3 regions of the Pseudarthrobacter sp. CC12 genome follow, and region 3 is predicted to be linked to each of the others. Evidence: riboswitches for the same ligand, from Rfam matches in the RefSeq annotation. Region 3 holds a riboswitch; each other region holds the start of a gene.
The links. Region 3 has a riboswitch for cyclic di-AMP ahead of PV772_RS21365 (LysM peptidoglycan-binding domain-containing protein). Riboswitches for the same ligand answer to the same signal wherever they lie in the genome.
Positions count from the first base shown of each region.

Region 1: another riboswitch for cyclic di-AMP. It lies ahead of PV772_RS09605 (M23 family metallopeptidase); the one in region 3 lies ahead of PV772_RS21365 (LysM peptidoglycan-binding domain-containing protein).
Region 2: another riboswitch for cyclic di-AMP. It lies ahead of PV772_RS16465 (M23 family metallopeptidase); the one in region 3 lies ahead of PV772_RS21365 (LysM peptidoglycan-binding domain-containing protein).

Region 1 covers NZ_JARDJH010000010.1:27,238-32,766, reverse strand. The annotation lists gene PV772_RS09625 (cytochrome c oxidase assembly protein) at 1-1,346, opposite strand, end outside; gene PV772_RS09620 (metalloregulator ArsR/SmtB family transcription factor) at 1,537-1,953, shown strand; gene PV772_RS09615 (cytochrome c oxidase assembly protein) at 1,993-2,967, shown strand; gene PV772_RS09610 (TlpA disulfide reductase family protein) at 3,010-3,630, opposite strand; cyclic di-AMP (ydaO/yuaA leader) riboswitch at 3,791-3,962, shown strand; gene PV772_RS09605 (M23 family metallopeptidase) at 3,964-4,770, shown strand; gene PV772_RS09600 (DUF305 domain-containing protein) at 4,767-5,447, shown strand; gene PV772_RS09595 (DUF3105 domain-containing protein) at 5,498-5,529, shown strand, end outside.
Region 2 covers NZ_JARDJH010000026.1:37,601-43,129, forward strand. The annotation lists gene PV772_RS16445 (NTP transferase domain-containing protein) at 1-361, opposite strand, end outside; gene PV772_RS16450 (HNH endonuclease) at 417-917, opposite strand; gene PV772_RS16455 (NlpC/P60 family protein) at 1,189-1,962, opposite strand; gene PV772_RS16460 (C40 family peptidase) at 2,126-2,800, opposite strand; cyclic di-AMP (ydaO/yuaA leader) riboswitch at 2,871-3,065, opposite strand; gene PV772_RS16465 (M23 family metallopeptidase) at 3,177-3,998, opposite strand; cyclic di-AMP (ydaO/yuaA leader) riboswitch at 4,009-4,250, opposite strand; gene PV772_RS16470 (metal-dependent transcriptional regulator) at 4,358-5,059, opposite strand; gene serC (phosphoserine transaminase) at 5,354-5,529, shown strand, end outside.
Region 3 covers NZ_JARDJH010000050.1:21,032-26,560, reverse strand. The annotation lists gene PV772_RS21375 (ribonuclease Z) at 1-682, shown strand, start outside; gene PV772_RS21370 (protein adenylyltransferase SelO) at 666-2,129, shown strand; gene PV772_RS21365 (LysM peptidoglycan-binding domain-containing protein) at 2,237-3,076, opposite strand; cyclic di-AMP (ydaO/yuaA leader) riboswitch at 3,080-3,280, opposite strand; gene PV772_RS21360 (lytic transglycosylase domain-containing protein) at 3,502-4,851, shown strand; gene PV772_RS21355 (TraR/DksA C4-type zinc finger protein) at 4,873-5,232, shown strand; gene PV772_RS21350 (DNA alkylation repair protein) at 5,229-5,529, shown strand, end outside.

The DNA.
Region 1 (5,529 bases), on a different contig from region 3:
CCGTAGACCGAGGGGCCGCCGGAGGTGAAGAAGACCAGGGCAGCCAGGCCCGTCAGCCACATCAGGCCCCGGGGCCAGGGCCACCTGTCCCCTCGCCGCTTCAGCAGCCGGGCGGCCCGAAGGTACAGGTACGCGGCCACCAGTGCCACAGCAATCCAGAGCCAGTCCGGGCGCCAGACCGTGAACCAGCGTTCGGGGGTCAGTTCCGGCGGCAGCAGGTAGCCCGTGAGGATTTGTGCCGGCGTCAGAGCCGGTTCGATGTCCTCGCCCAGAGGAGGGGGAGTGCGGCTCAGTGCGGCGGCCAGTCCGCTGACCGCTCCCATGATAAGCACCTCAACAACGATCAGCCGCCAGAACAGCCCAGTGGCCCGCGTCGCTCCTGCGGCGGCTGACAGAGCCGGAATGAGACGCCTGCGGTGCAGGAGCCCGAGGCCGCCCAGGACGATGGCACCGGCCGTTTTCCCCATCAGCAGCACCCCATATGGTGAGGCGAGGCCGGCGGGGGAATCGATGCGGATGGCCGCGTTGATCACCCCGGAGGCCACAACGAGGATGAAGGCGAACCCGGCGAGGGTTGAAAACCGTTTCACGACGGCGGCGGTGTCGCTGCCCAGCGCGGTGCCCGCTGCCGTCAGGGCGACCAGCCCGCCGAACCAGAGGCAGACGCCAACAAGGTGCAGGCCCAGTGAGTTGATGGCCTGTTCATGATCGCTGCCCCCGGCGGCGTGGCCGATCAGGATCATCGGCACCAACCCGCCCATAGCCAGCACGGCGGTCGCGGCCAGCCCGGCCGGGGAGCGGAGGCCGAAGGTCGCCGTCGCCACCGTCGCGGAGATGATCACCACCCACAGCCAGGCCGTCCCGGTCGGGAGCTCTGTAATGTAGGACGCCAGCTGCGAGGCGAATTGCCGGCTGCCGGAGATCGGTACCCCGGCGATATCGGCGAAGCTGAACACGATGACCGCCACGGCCGACAGCATCCACAGAATGCTCGCCGCACAGGCCAGGTTCATGATGCGCCCAAATGCAGGATGCTCCGGGGCTGGAGTCCCGGAGCTGCTGCCGGCCTGCTTGTTTTTCCGCGTCCGTGACATGGACGGCGGAACAATGAAGGCCGCGAAAACCAGCGCCCCGATGGTGGCCGCCGCAGAGATGTTATGGACCGTCTGAACTATGCCAAAGCCCCACCGGACCAGGGACCCCGGGTCCCGGGTTTCAGCCGGCAACGTCCCCCTGCCATACGCGGTCGCGACAAGGACCGCAGCGATGGCGAGAAGTCCGGCAATGGCCAACCACCAAGGCCTTGGCACTGCTGCCGGCCGCCCGGTTGGAAGCTTCACAGCCACAAGAAATCCTTCGCAGTAGACCTGCCGCACGGCAGGACACCGGGGCACATGCCGTCAGGACCGGCACCAAACCAGATTATCTGTAAGGTTGTTCAGACGATAATTCGGCTGGTTTCTGATCCTGCGTCAGTGGCCAGGCCCGGTCCTGAAGCGAATGTGAAGCATTAGCAGTCGAAGGTAATCTTGATGAATGACCACCTCTCCGATGCCCGCAGCGGCAGCCCGCGGCAGCGACTGTGCCGTCCGGCTGGTGGACGCCGACCGGGTCCGCTCCGTCCGGGACAGGATGCCGCAGGAGTCCGACGTCGCCGATCTTGCCGTGATTTTCGGTCTCCTGGCCGATCCCGGACGCGTACGGATCCTCATCGCCCTGCTCGAGGGGGAGATGTGTGTCTGCGACCTGGCCGCGACAACGGGTCTGAGCGAATCCGGTGTTTCGCACGCCCTGCGCCTGCTGCGCGGGCCCAAGGTCGTCACGGTCCGGCGTTCGGGCCGGATGGCCTACTACTCGCTGGCCGATTCGCACGTCCGTTTACTCCTGGATCTTGGCCTGACCCACGTCGGGCACACGGGCCAGGACCGTCTGCAGTCAGCAGCCAGCAGCTGACACCGATGCGGCGGGGGAAGTGCGCAGGGGGGTTCGGGCATGAACGGTGATTACCGTATCGACGGCCCGGTCTGGCTGCCGACCCTACCCCCGTCATTGGGCGAGTATCTGGCCCCGAACCTGCAGCCCGTTCCGCTCATCCCGGCACTGGCGCTGGCCGCTGCCGTCCTCTACCTGGGCGGGGCCATCACTCTCTGGCGCCGGGGCCGGGCCTGGTCGCCGATACGCACCATCTCGTTCCTGACCGGCTGCGCCGCCATCGTCGTGGTCATGGGCGCCGGGATCGAAGGCTACGGGCTGCGGATGTTCTCCATTTTCATGTTCCAGCAACTGACGCTGATGATGGCCGTTCCGCCGCTGCTGGTTGTCGGCTCACCCGGCACCCTGCTGCTGCGCACGACACCACACAACCGGCTGGGCCGGCCGGTGCTTCAGGCCGCGATCTGGGGCCTGCGCTCCAGATGGGGACGCCTGGCCATCCACCCGGGGTTCATGGTCCCCCTGTTCCTGCTGAGCTTTTACGGCGTGTACTTCTCTGGGCTCGCCGATCTGCTGCTGCCCAGCTGGTACGGGCACGTCGGGCTGGAGTTGCTGTTCCTGCTCGCCGGGATCCTCTTCACCGTGCCGCTGATCTCGGCCGACCCATTGCCCACCCGGCAGACCCATTTTGGGCGGTTGATCGATATTTTCGCGGAAATGCCACTGCATGCCTTTTTTGGGGTGGTCATCATGATGGCTACCGATCCGATGGTCGAATTCTTTGCCGTCCCGCCCGAAAGCTGGAATATCAATCCAATGCAGGACCAGGGAGTTGCCGGCGGGCTGGCATGGTCCTACGGGGAGCTGCCGGGGGTACTGCTGCTGATGTTCATCCTGGTCCGGTGGCAGCGGGACGAAGCCAGCGGGTGGGCCCGGTCAGAACGGGCAGTAGCCAGCGCCGGCGGCGATGCGGACATGGATGCCTACAACCAGTACCTGCAGCAGCTGGCCAACCGGCCCGAACGGCACCGCTGAACCGGCCCGGCCTGCCGCGTCGTTACCTTCCGAACACTTCCCTTACTGTCCGGCAAGCGCCGATACGATGAGCGCCTTCAGGGTCCCTTTCTCGGAGATCCCGAGGATCCTCGCGCTGACCCGGCCCTCCCGGTCCAGGACAAGGGTCGTGGGAACGGCGCGCGGCGGCACATACGTCGTCATGGCCAGCAGGATCCCGCCGTTGCTGTCATCAAAACTTGGATAACCCACCCCGAACGTGCGTTCAAAGGCAGCCGCAGTCGGCGCATCGTCCCGGACGTTCACACCATAGAACAGCACTCCCTGGTCCCGGAATTCATTGTTCAGCGCGACCAGGTCCGGCGCTTCCTTCCGGCAGGGAGCACAGCCCGCGTACCAGAAATTCAGGACCACCACGTTGCCCGCCCAGTCGTCCGAGGAGATGGTTTCCCCGCTGAACAGCGTCCCGGTCAGGGAAACTTTCGAACCGCGCGCGTCGGGACGGTACTCGTTGACTGAACCATCACCTGCGATGTAGTTCTTGTCATCCCCTGCGCGGGACTGCGCGGCGAGCGAATCCTCCTGCGCCCCGCAACCGGACAGGGCCAGCGCCGCAGCACCGAGCCCCAGAACAGCCCGCCGGGGCGGGCACTTGTCATCTCCTGCACGCTTGAACAGATCCACAGTCGTTGATTCTATCCCGCGTAGAAAAGGGAGCGGCGGGCGGCTGCAGGCGACTATCAGGTAAATCACAGGGTTATAACGATTCCAGGACCTGCCTGTAATGTTGATACAGGCATTTGTGTATCAGTGCCTTCGAGGCCGCACGCCCAACCCCGCCCGGGCCTCGAACACGACGAGCTTCACAGGCGGGGGCGGAGAACCCATCTTCCGGCAGCTGCGCTGCCTTGGGGTGAAGCCGGAGCTGAAGACTGCATCGAGCGGTTCGAGTCCCCGGCCGGGCTTGATCCTTGGCCCGAACCCGACAGCTAACTTCGCAGGCGCTGAAAGGACCCCATGCCGTCTTCCCCTGCCCGCGGCCGGCACCGTAGCCCGGTGCGAGCCGATGCCTGGCGCGTCGATTCTGCCGCTCCCCGGCACAGCCGGCGTAGGCCTACCAGCCGGGACTTCGCCGTCCTTCGACGCAACCTTCCGGCAGCGGCCACCATCACCGCAGCAATGCTGGTCGGCGCAGCGATCACTGCGGCCAATGCCGGCACGGGCGCTGACCGGCCCGCTGCGGCAGGCGTGGAACAGGTGGCCGCAATCGAGGTTCCGGCGCAGGCTTCGCCGGGCGCCAGCATCTCCTTCGACCGGTCCCCGGTGGCCACTGTCCCGGCCCCGGCCGTACCCGAGTCCCCGGCGGCCGGGTCTGCCGGGGCTTCGGCGCAGCTGGTCCCCGCGGCAGCTGTTCCCGCCGGCCCTGCGGCTTTGTCGGGGCTCGCCGCACCGTTGGCGAGCATGTCCGTAGCGTCGCCGTTCGGTTTCCGCACCAGTCCGATAACCGGGGGATCCGGGGAGCTTCACACCGGCCTTGACCTGGTGGCGTCCTGCCAGACAGCGGTGTTCGCGGCTGGAGCCGGAACGGTGGTCGAGGCAGGATGGTCCGTGTACGGCGGGGGAAACCGGATCGTGGTCGACCACGGCAACGGCCTGAAAAGCACCTACAACCACCTGGCCTCGATCGAGACGAGCGTCGGCGCACCCGTCGCCGCCGGGCAGCGGCTGGCCGCTGCCGGAACGACGGGCAACTCCACCGGCTGCCACCTGCATTTTGAGGTGCTCTTCAACGGCCAGACCGTTGATCCGCAGGGCTGGCTGTGACCGGGACGAACCTTGGCGCGGGCGCGGCAGGCCGCGCACCACGGCCGGTTCAGCGCCGCGGCCTGCTGTGGGCCGTCTTCGTCACCGTTCTCATCCTCACCGCGCTGGCTTTCTTCGCCATCGGCCGGCTGTCCGGCGCGCCGCAGCAGATCTCAGATGATGGACCGGATGCCGGATTTGCCCGTGACATGCAGGTCCACCACGCCCAGGCCGTGGAGATGGCCCTGATCATCAGGGATACGTCCACCAACGAAGAAATCCGCGCGGTCGCCTATGACATCGCGACCACCCAGCAGCACCAGAAGGGTCAGATGTTCGCCTGGCTGCAGGGATGGGGCCTGTCCCAGGCAGGCACCGCGGCGCCCATGGCCTGGATGCAGGCCGGGACGGGGCAGCACGGGGCATCCCATGACGCCTCTGCTGCCGCGGCACCGCAGACAGAGATGGAGGGCATGGCAACCCCGGAACAGATGCAGGCCCTCCGGGCCGCTTCCGGGACAGAGGCGGACCGGCTTTTCACTGATCTGATGATCCGCCACCACCAGGGCGGGGTGGCGATGGCCACTGCTGCCGTGAATCTCGCCGAGACCGCCCGCGTCCGCGACTTCGCCGCCGGCCTGATGGAAGCGCAAAGCGCTGAAATACTGGCTTTGCAGGATCTGCGCGCCCGACTTTGACCATCCGCAGCCCATTCCGGCCGCACCAGCGACGAAAGCGAGCCCACCTGATGCCCCAGCCCCGGCCCTCCCGCGAGGAACG
Region 2 (5,529 bases), on a different contig from region 3:
CCAACGGCATGTCGCAGGCCAGCACCAGGGAGTAGGGGGCCCCTCCCCCGTTCCTCGCCAGGGTATCCAGGCCTGCGGCAATCGCAGCCGCCGGACCAGCAAAGGGCGGCTCCTCCCGGCATGCAAGCAGGTTGGCAGGGCGGACCGACAGTGGCAGCGGGTGGCCCTCCCCGGATTCACCCGGCAGGACTCCCGCATCGCCGACAACCACGGTCAGCCGGGCACCGGCCGCCGCGGCAACGGCGCGCTCCAGGAGGGTTTGGCCGTGGAAAACCAACGACTGCTTGGGCACGCCGCCCAGGCGCGATGATCGTCCCCCGGCAAGGATCAGGGCATCAAAAGCCAAGCTGTTCTTGTGCACTTCCCCAGCCTAGCGACCGGCACCCTTTCCGGCGCCGGGAGGCGCCGGGAAACTGTCAGGCAGCGCGCTCCGGCAGCAGGAACGGATCCCATGCGGGGGTCGGCTTCTCCAGTTCCTTGATCTGCCAGATCGTCCCGTGCGGCGGCTCGGGAACAAACCGAAGGGTCCACCCCATCTCGGCGGGAGTGTGGTCGCCCTTGACGTTGTTGCACCGCAGGCAGGCGGCCACCAGGTTCTCCCACGAATCGGCACCTCCACGCGACTTTGGGTGAACGTGGTCGATTGTGTGCGCAGCCTTGCCGCAGTAGGCACATTTGTGACCGTCCCGCCGGAGTACGCCCCTGCGGCTGACGGCCGTTGAGTGGTTGTACCTGGGCCGGATGTAACGGTTGAGGAGGATCACGGACGGGCGGCCCAGGACGTCGGTGGGCCCCACCACCGGGTCGTCCCCTTCGGCCACGACGCTTGCCTTGCCCGTGAGCACAAGCACCAGCGCCCGGCGGAAAGTGATAACCGCCAGCGGTTCATATCCAGCATTCAGAACGAGAGTGCGCATGCACTTACCTCTTCACGGCCGCACCCGTCAGGGGCACGAGGGCCGGCTGCCCTCGGCATGTCCGGGCTATGGATCGACATCACAAGAGTAAACAAAGAAGTGCAGAATCAGGTAATCGCCGCCCCGGAGGCCCCTTCCGTCACCATGCCAGGGAAAAGGCGGGGACGCCGGCGGCAAAGCCCTTAAGCGCAAAGGACCCCCGCCTTGCTGGCGGGGGTCCTCTGGCAAGCAGCACGCGGGCCGGCGTTGGTTAAGGCCGGCACAGGAATGCCTAACGTACGCGGATGGCTACCGGTCCGGAGCCAACATTGGCGCTGAAGACCACGGTGTCGTTGCCATTGAAGCCGCCGTGGACGGCCATGCCGTTACCGGCGTAAACGGCAATGTGGGCCATGCCGCCGCCACCGTCGGCGTAGTACAGCAGGTCGCCGGGCTGGGCCTGGGACATGGGCACGGTGTCACCCAGCGACAGGTAGCCTGCCGGCCAGTCGTGGAAATGGATGCCGACGGCAGCCAGTGCGTTGGTCACCAGCATGGTGCAGTCCTGGTGCACGCCGAGCTGGGCGTATGCGGCGGAAAGGATGGCTGCTCCCTTCCCGCTTGCGGAAACCTGGGCGGCGGGAGCAGCCGGAGCAGCGGCGGTAACAACCTTGACCGTGGCCTTGGCAGCAGCAACAGGCTGCGCCACAGGCGCGGGAGCAGCTTCCTGCACCTGGACCTGGGGCTCGGGCTCGACGACGGGAGCCGGCGTGGTGGTGACAGCAGGCTTCTCGTAGCTGATGGCAATGGTGGAAGCCGCGGAAATCGGGGCGTCGACGGCCGATTCAACTTCGAGCTGGGACGCCGGAGCGGAATCGCGCTTGACGTTGGCGTCGGCAGCGTTCGCTGCGAGCCCGCTGGTCAGGACCAGGCCGGAAGCCGCGGCGATAACAGCAGCCTGGCGGCCCATGCCACCGGCGTTGTCGCTGACAGCTTTGGCAATGATGGCGATCGAGTTGGTTTTGGTGACCTCGGCGCGGTGCCGTGCGGTAGCACGAGTCGTCATGAGTTCTCTCTTTCGTTTTTCCTTCGGACCGCGTGTAGGCAGGCAAAGGGGGCTGGACGCGCCGGCATCTTGGGGGTAAGCCGGCGCATCCCGAACGGGGATCTGGTTTCTAGCGGAAAAGCTGTGGGCAAAGAAATAGCCCTTGGAGCGCTAAGCCCAAGAACTACTTGTTGAGGTGGTAGTACGACGAGGTACCGGTGGCTGCGGGCGAGTGCAGCAGCGTGCCCTGGGAGGGGTTGAGCGCGCTGATCATCATGCCGTTGCCGACGTAGATACCCACGTGCGCGCCGCCGTTCTGGACAACGAGGTCGCCCGCCTGCGGGGTGGAGGTCGGGGTCATGATGTTCCACGCGTTGGTGCGCGGGATGCTGATCCCGGCCTGTGCGTAGACCCACTGGACGAACCCGGAGCAGTCCCAGCCGGTGACCGGGCTGGTGCCGCCCCATACATAGGAGTGGCCGATGCCGGTGTAGGCGATGGCTGCAATGCCGGAGGTTGCGGCGGAGACAGTCTCGGCAGCCTTGGCGGCGGGAGCGGCGTCCTGGCCAGCGGTGGCGGCGCGTTCGGCCGGCGCGGTGGACTGGGGACGTACCGCCTCCACCTTCGGAGCGGCGGTGGTCTTGACGACCGGGCGCTCGAAGGAAACCGTGGCCGTGGGGGCGGCCGTGACGGCCAGTGCCGTCTGTGCCGAGCCGGACTCGGTGGATGCAGAGACACCGGCGGTGGTGTCAGCTGCGTTTGCTGGCAGGCCCATGCTCAGGATCAGGCCCGATGCGGCTGCCACTACGGCAGCCTGGCGGCCTACGGTCCCGGCATTTGCACTCACGGCCTTGGACACGGCGTCCAAGGGGCTGGTGCGAACCGTTTGCGCACGGTGGCGCGCAGAATGATGCCGTGAAGACACGAAGGTAGCCTCTCCCAATGCCTGCGAGGTGAGCTGTCGGATTCGGATGGGAGTCACCCGGCCACGCAGCTTCCTGGGAAGCTGGTGACTTAACCCCAAGGCCTTCTGGAGAGAAGGCCAAAATTGGTTCCCCCGCCCCTGCCAGACGATGAAATGCGAACGGACCTTGAGCGGTGGCAGAGTTAGGCAATCCACTCAAGAGCGTCAACTTCGGAAAAGTTGACGCGAGTTAGACGGTACAGCAGTTTTGTTTCAATGTCACATTCAGGTCACGGCAGGTCGCTGCGATCTGAGAGTGGGCAATCATTCGTTACAGCCAGCCCATGGGGTCGACCACTTCGCCGTTGACCTGCACCTCGAAGTGCAGGTGGCAGCCGGTGGAGGCACCTGTGGTGCCGCTGAGCGCCACGACTTCTCCACGGGAGACCGTCTGGCCCACCTTGACGTTGAAGGACGACAGGTGGTTGTACGTGGTTTCCAGTCCGTTGCCGTGGTCGATGACCACCCGGTTTCCGCCGCCGAACTGGTGCCAGCCTGCGAAGGTAACGGTGCCGGTCGCAGCGGCAAGGACGGACGTCCCGCATTGAGCCACGAAGTCCTGGCCCCGGTGGAAGTCGCCGGAGCCGCCGGTAATCGGGCTCACCCTGTATCCGAACGGTGACGCGGTCACGAGGGAGGCTAGTGGTGCAGCCAGGGTGCCGGCCGACGCCGCCCGCGTGACGGAGCCGGCGGACTGGGCACTCAGGAGCTGCTTGAGCTTCCCGTCCGGGTCGGCCTGGGTCACGACGGCGGAGCGGCTGAAGTCGATCTGGGCACCAATATCGGCGGAAATCTGCGGCTGCGGGCTGACGGAGGAAGCTGCCAGGGGCGCGTTGCCGGACGCATCAGTGGCCATGACCGGGCTGGTGGCCGGCACTGTGACCGTCAGCACCAGTCCGGTGGCAGCCAGGGCGATTCCAGCCTTCTGGCCAATCCCGCTTGCGGCGGCGAACTCCGTTACCTGCCGCAGGGGCCCCCGACGGCGGCGCGCGTCGCGATGGAGATCGCGGGGGCGCTCCACTGCTGCGTCTTCGACAACCCGGGGTGCCGAAGGGGGGCTGGCTGCGCGGCGGCGCCCCCTGGAGGTCTGCATGGTCAAGAAGGGTTCCTCTCTGGAAAAGCCTGCGGAGTTAGCTGTCGGATTCGGGTCAGAGAGATCAAAGACCCGGCCCGCCGCGGCAAGCTTCTGCACAGGGGTATTCCCGGAAGAATCCTTCACTGGAGAGGCTTGCTGCTGACGGACTTCACCCCAAGGCAGTCCCCCGCTGCCGCTTGTGGTTCCCCCGCCTCTGCCAGTAACGACTCGTGCACCCGATCCGCTGGCAGAGCTCGGCTCCGGATCGGGTAACGCTTAAGTATCAACGATTGGTTCCACTATAGGGCCTTTAGACCTTAGGTAACAATTCCGTTATCTTTGCGTGGAAGTGCCTTGCCGGGGTAAAAGGCTGGGCCTCAGGGCTGGGACACGGCCACGAAAACGTGGGCGGCAACCTCGGGCGGCAGCTCCAGTGCGCCCTCGATGCCCGGGACCCGCACGGAGATGTAGTCACCCACGCGTTCCAGCGCCACGGCGGCACCGGGCCGGATTCCACCTTCGTCCAGTTGCGCCAGCAGTTCCGGCTCCACCTGGATCGGTTCAGCGAGCCGGCTGATGGTGACAACAGAGGCCGATGCGTAGCCCTTCATGGCTTCGACCAGGCTGATGGCTCCGTCGGCGCCGCCGGTGGCAGGCTGTCCACCCAGGGCGGCGAGCCCGGGGATGGGGTTGCCATAGGGCGATTCGGTAGGGTGGTCCAGCATCTCGTAAATGCGCCGCTCAACCCGCTCGCTCATGACATGTTCCCAGCGGCAGGCTTCGTCATGCACGTAGGCCCAGTCCAGGCCGATCACGTCGGCCAGCAGGCGTTCGGCCAGCCGGTGCTTGCGCATGACCTCGGTTGCCCGCTTGCGGCCGGTGTCAGTGAGTTCCAGATGCCGGTCACCGGAGACCACCACGAGCCCGTCGCGCTCCATCCTTCCGATGGTCTGGGACACGGTAGGGCCGGAGTGGCGCAGGCGCTCGGCAATACGGGCCCGGAGGGCAACGATGTTTTCTTCCTCAAGCTCCAGGATGGTCCTGAGGTACATCTCCGTAGTGTCGATCAGATCCGTCATCCAGCTCAGCTCCTCGAGCGCAGTACCTTGCGTTGTCCCACCGTATCGCCTCTTCCCGCGAGGTAGTCCGGGGGCCAGCTTAGCCTATTTTGAGTTTGTCCGAATAGCCGAGCGTCGGGCGGCGTCGCCCGGACGGCGCGTCTCATTGTCTGGACTTTGGGCCCGCCGGCTCCCGCCGCCCCTGCCATTCAGGCAGAATGGTGAAGGCCCGCTGCGCAGCCATCGCCTGCTGCCGGCCGAGCCATGACCCGCCCGTCCGGACCAAACTTTCGTCCCCGCCGAATTGGAGCACCTGTGAGCGACACCAGCATCACGATCCCCGCCGACCTCCTGCCGAAGGATGGGCGGTTCGGCGCCGGCCCGTCAAAGGTCCGCCAGGAACAGATCGATGCGCTGGCAGCAGCGTCCAAGACCATCCTCGGCACTTCGCACCGGCAGGCGCCGGTCAAGAACCTGGTGGGATCCGTCCG
Region 3 (5,529 bases):
CTACCCGGCCTCCGGCGACCCGGTGGTCCGGGCGCTGGTGTCAGTCAGTTCACCCGGCATCGACCTTCGGCTCCATCCGCATTCGGGCCCCGGGCCCGTGGCGGAAGGCCTGGAGGTCCGGCCCCTGAAGCACCGCATCGAGACCTACGGCTACCTGCTCCGGGAAGCTGACGGACGAACCCTGTTGCCGGAGCGGCTCCAGGGGGCAGGCATTTCCGGCCCGGACGTGGGCCGGCTCCAGCGCGATGGCGCACTGGGGGCAGTCAGGCTGGAAGAGATGAGCAGTCCGAGGCCGGGCCAGCGCTTCGCCTTCATCATGGATACGGCGCCGTGCCCCGGCGCAGAAGAGCTGGCGGACGGGGCAGGCCTGCTGGTCACCGAGTCAACGTTCAGTGACGACGACGGTACCCTGGCTCAGCAGTACCTCCACCTCACTGCGGGGCAAGCGGGAGAGCTGGCAGCGTCCGCCCGGGCGCGCACCCTGGTGCTCACCCACTTCTCCGCACGGTACGGTGACGACGCCTCCCTGCTTGCAGGACAAGCGCAGGCGCGGGCCCCGGGGGTTACCGTGATCGCGGCCAAGGACCTTGACCGCATCCCCGTTCCGCGGCGGCGGCAGCCGGCACGGGAGGGTGCCGGTCCAACTGCGGGGATAGGGTTAAACCATGACGGCAGCAGCTGAATCCACGGTCACGTTCGATGGCCGATTCGCCCGGGAACTGGCGGAACTCGCCGTGCCCTGGCGGGCCGAGGAAGCGCCCAGCCCGGAGCTCCTCGTCCTGAACGACCAACTGGCAGCGGACCTGGGCCTTGACCCGCAGTACCTGCGCAGCCCCGAGGGGGTGCGGCTCTTGGTGGGAAACCACGTTCCAGCAGGTGCCACACCTGTGGCACAGGCGTATGCCGGACACCAGTTCGGCGGGTACTCGCCCCTGCTCGGTGACGGACGGGCGCTGCTGCTGGGCGAGGTCATTGACCGGAGCGGCCGCCTCGTGGACGTCCACCTCAAAGGCTCGGGGCGGACGCCATTCGCCCGCGCCGGGGATGGCCGCGCCGTCGTCGGGCCCATGCTGCGTGAATACATTGTCAGTGAGGCCATGCACGCACTGCACATTCCCACCACCCGTTCGCTCGCCGTTGTTGCCACCGGGCGGCAGGTTCGGCGCGATGACATGCTGCCCGGCGCCGTCCTGGCACGGGTTGCGGGCAGCCACCTGCGCGTTGGCAGCTTCCAGTACGCGCGCGCAACCGAAAATATGGACCTCCTGAAGCGGCTGGCGGACCACGCCATCGGCAGGCACTACCCGCAGGCGGCCGATGCCGCAAACCCCTACCTTGCGCTGTTCGCGGCAGTCGTCTCCGCCCAGGCAGAGCTCGTCGCCCGGTGGATGCTCGTTGGCTTCGTGCACGGGGTCATGAACACGGACAACATGACCATCTCGGGCGAGACCATCGACTACGGGCCCTGCGCGTTCATGGACGCCTTCAACCCAGCCGCCGTCTACAGCTCCATCGACGTCGGTGGACGCTACGCCTACGCCAACCAGCCGGTCCTGGCCGAATGGAACCTGGCCCGGCTCGCCGAGGCCATGCTCCCGCTGATTGACCAGGACCAGGAGAAAGCCGTGGCCCCGGCGGTGGAGGTCCTGGGCGGTTTCCGGGGCCAGTACAGCAAGGCATGGACCCGCGGGATGGCGGCCAAGCTGGGTCTGGACGGCGTCGATGAAAGCGGCGCCGCCGGGGCCTTGGTGGATGATGTCCTCGACATCCTGAAGGACGGACCCGTGGACTACACCCTGTTCTTCCGCAACCTGGGTAAAGCCGCCCGAGGGGACCGCCGCCCCGTGCGCGGCATGGTCCTTGACCTTGCCGCCCTTGATTCCTGGGTGGTGGGGTGGCAGGATCTCCAGCCGGACGCTCAGCTGATGGACAGCGTGAATCCTGCGTACATTCCCCGGAACCACCTTGTGGAGGAGGCGCTGTCCGCAGCCACCGGAGGGGACCGGGCTCCGCTGCAGCAGCTGCTGGCAGCTGTCAGCCACCCCTTCACTGAACGGCCCGGCCTGGAACGCTATATGCAGGGACCGCCGGAGGACTTCGGCAGCTACATGACGTTCTGCGGGACCTGACCGCGGCGGCGCGGCGGGTGCGTTAACGACAGGAGGGTGGCAGCCGGTTTCCCGGCTGCCACCCTCCTTCACAGTCGGCACCGCCATGCGGGCCCGACCGGCAGGGACTAGGCTACGCGCACTGCGGAGTACCCGCCGAGCCAGCTGATGGAGTGCACCTGCGTGTCGAAGCCGTTGACGCCGCCGCTGACAACCTGGCCGTTGCCTGCGTAAACGCCCACGTGGCCGGAGGTGATGATCAGGTCACCGGGGGCGGGAGAGCCCACCACCGTGCCGTACTGGAAGAACTGGGTGGGGGCCAGGTCGCCTACGGACTTGCCGACGGAGCGCAGTGCCTTCTCAACCATCGCGGTGCAGTCCTGCTGGACACCCAGCTGGCTGTAGGCCGAGGCGAGGATCGCCGCGCCGGTGCCGGTGCCCGTAGTGGAAGCCACAGGCGTTGCCGAGGCGTAGGACATGTTCATGCCGGTGTTGGCCGGTGCGGTGGCGGCTGCCGCCTGCACGGGTGCTGCAGCCGGGGCCGGTGCCGGCGCTGCGGTGTAGCCGGCGCCGGGAATCTGGATCTGGTCGCCCGGGTAAATGACCGAGGACAGGCCCAGGCCGTTGGCGGACAGGACGTCATTGAGGTTGACGCCGTACGCCGCGGCGATGGCGCCGAGGGTGTCGCCGGAAACCACGGTGTGGACGTTCCCTGCTGCTGCGGCAGGGGCTGCAGCAGGTGCTGCGGCGGTGGCCTGCACACTGGTCTGCTCAGTAGTGTCCGGTGCGGTTACGCCAGCGTGGGCCGGAGCGCCCACGCCGAACGCAATGCCGGACGCTGCTGCCACAGCGAGCGCCGGGCGGCCCAGGGAGCGGGCCTGCGACTTGGCTGTTACGGCGAGGCCCTCGAGCACAATGGAGCGGGCCGGAGTCGCGCGGTGGCGGGCTGAAATGGAATTTTTTGACACGGTTGATCGCCTCTCCCATGCCTGCGGGGTGAGCTGTCGGGTTCGGGCTGGAGATACCCGGCCGGGAGCGGCCCCGCGATGGAGGGAGGCGCTGCCGACTTAACCCCTAGGCCACATGTGGCCGTGGAAACTTGGTTCCCCCGTCCCTGCCAACTGGAGCGGTTGGATCCCATGGTCAGCGGCAGGGCTCGGCATACTGACGGGAATGTCCCGTCTGAGAGGGACACCTGACGACCCTAACCCATGGGCACGGCGATTGTCACATTTAGGTAACATACGAGGCTGCCCTCTCGAATTGCGCAAACGTGTGGACGATAAGCCTGCTTCCCGCCTGACCTCGACTGATGGCGGTGGCTACCGTCCAAGTAACAATGTGGAGACGGCTTCCTGCGTGCCCCTCCAATCCGCCGGTAAGCTTCGGGACTATGCCCCTGTTCGTGACCACCGCCAGGTTCCCCGTACTGGGGGGCCTGGCGGCTGTTGCCCTGGCCGCCACCGTTGTCCTTCCGGCCACTGCCGACGACCCGCCCCCAACCGGCGGGTATCCTTCGTGGGCAGACGTGCAGGCGGCCCAGTCCTCGGAAGCTTCGAAGGCGGGGGAGATCACCATCATCAACGGACTGCTGTCCCGCCTCGAAGCCGAGTCTGAGGCGGCAGGGGAAGCCGCCGTGCGCTCGGCGGCAGGGTACGCTGCCGCCGACGCCGGGCTCCAGGCAGCTTCTTCCCGCCTCGAGACCCTTTCCGCCCGGTCCGCCCACGCCAACCAGGAGTTGGCACGTTACCGGAAAGACCTCGGCGCCCTGGCTGTCGAGTCCTACAAAACCGGCGGAACCAACACGGGGTTCTTCGTGGCGCTGGATGCCCTGGGAACCAACAGCGTCCAGGGGCTCAACCTGGTCAAGCTCGTTGGGGACAAGACTGCGGCCCTGGTCACCAAGGCGGCGGCCGCTGAACAGGCAGCCGCCGCCCTTGCCGACCAGGAGAAGGTTGCCAGGAGCGAGCGGGAGCGGCTTGCCGCGGAGGCGAAGGCAACGCTGGAGTCCGCCCGCGCGGCCCAGGATTCGCTGGCCCGGCAGGTGGCGGAGGAACAGCGGCATGGCGGCGAGCTGACAGCCCAGCTCGCAGCCCTGAAAGGCACGACGGCGGCCCTTGAGGGTGAGTACCGCCAGGGCCAGGCGGCGCAGGCTGCCTACGAGGCGGCCCAGGCGGCCAAGCGCGCCGCCGCGCAGGAGCAGGCCCGGCAGCAGGCGGAGGCCGAGGCCAGGGCCTCCGCCGCGGCGGCGCAGCAGCCGAAGGCACCCGCGCCCGCGGCAAACCCGGCCCCGGCAGGTCCCGTCCAGCCCGGCGGTGTCCAACCCGTTCCGGTCCCTCCTCCCGCTGTCGATCCCGGGCCGGCCGCCCCGGAGGCGCCGGCCCCGCCGGCTCAGCCCGCCGTCGTCGTTCCTTCCGTTCCCGGCGGTGCGGTGAACGATCCGGCCGGAGCGAAAAGCTATGCATCGGGGCGCCTGGCCGCCTACGGGTGGGGCCAGGACCAGTTCCTGTGCCTTGCCCAGCTGTGGACCAAGGAGTCCAGCTGGCTGACCACGGCCACCAACGCCTACTCCGGTGCCTATGGAATAGCCCAGGCGCTGCCGCCGGGCAAGTACGCCAGTGCCGGCAGCGACTGGCTCACCAGCTACCGCACGCAGGTCGACTGGGGCCTTGGCTACATCAAGGACCGGTATGGTTCCCCGTGCGCGGCATGGAACCACTCCGTCGCCCTGAACTGGTACTGATTGACGCGTTAGGCTGTCCCCATGCCTGATTTCGAACGGTTCCGCGCGCTGCTCGAAGAGGAGCGGGCCCGGCGCGTGGCACTGCTGCCGGCGCTGCGGGCGGATATCGAGGCCGCAAATTCGGCGCGCCAGGACTCCAATGTGGATGACGAGCACGATCCCGAAGGTGCCACCATTGCCTTCGAACTCTCGCAGGCTTCAGCGCTCCTGAAACAAAGCTCGGCCGGCCTTGGGCAGATCGAAGCGGCCCTTGACCGACTGGCCGCGGGAACCTACGGAACCTGCGCGGTGTGCGGGGAGCCTATTGCCGAGGGCCGCCTGGAAGCCCGGCCATGGACGCCGTTCTGCATCCTGCACGCCTCGTCCGGCCGCGGGCGATGACGGAGGCCCCGGAGGTGGTGTCGGCGGCTGCGGAGTTCGTCGACCGGACGCTGCAGAATGAGGGCTCCTGGTACCGGGCCGACGACGTCGGGAGCCGGCTGGGCGGGCAGCTGGCCTCGTATGGATCGTCGGTGGGGGCCGTCCGGGGGACGGTCCGTGACGCGCTGCGGAAATTCAAGGACCTGGACCATGACGGCACGGTCATGCTGGCCTCCGCATTGTGGGGACAGCCGCGGCCGGTGTTCGAGCGCCGCCTGGCCGCCGTGGTGCTGCTGCAGTCGCGGGTGCGGCTGCTCC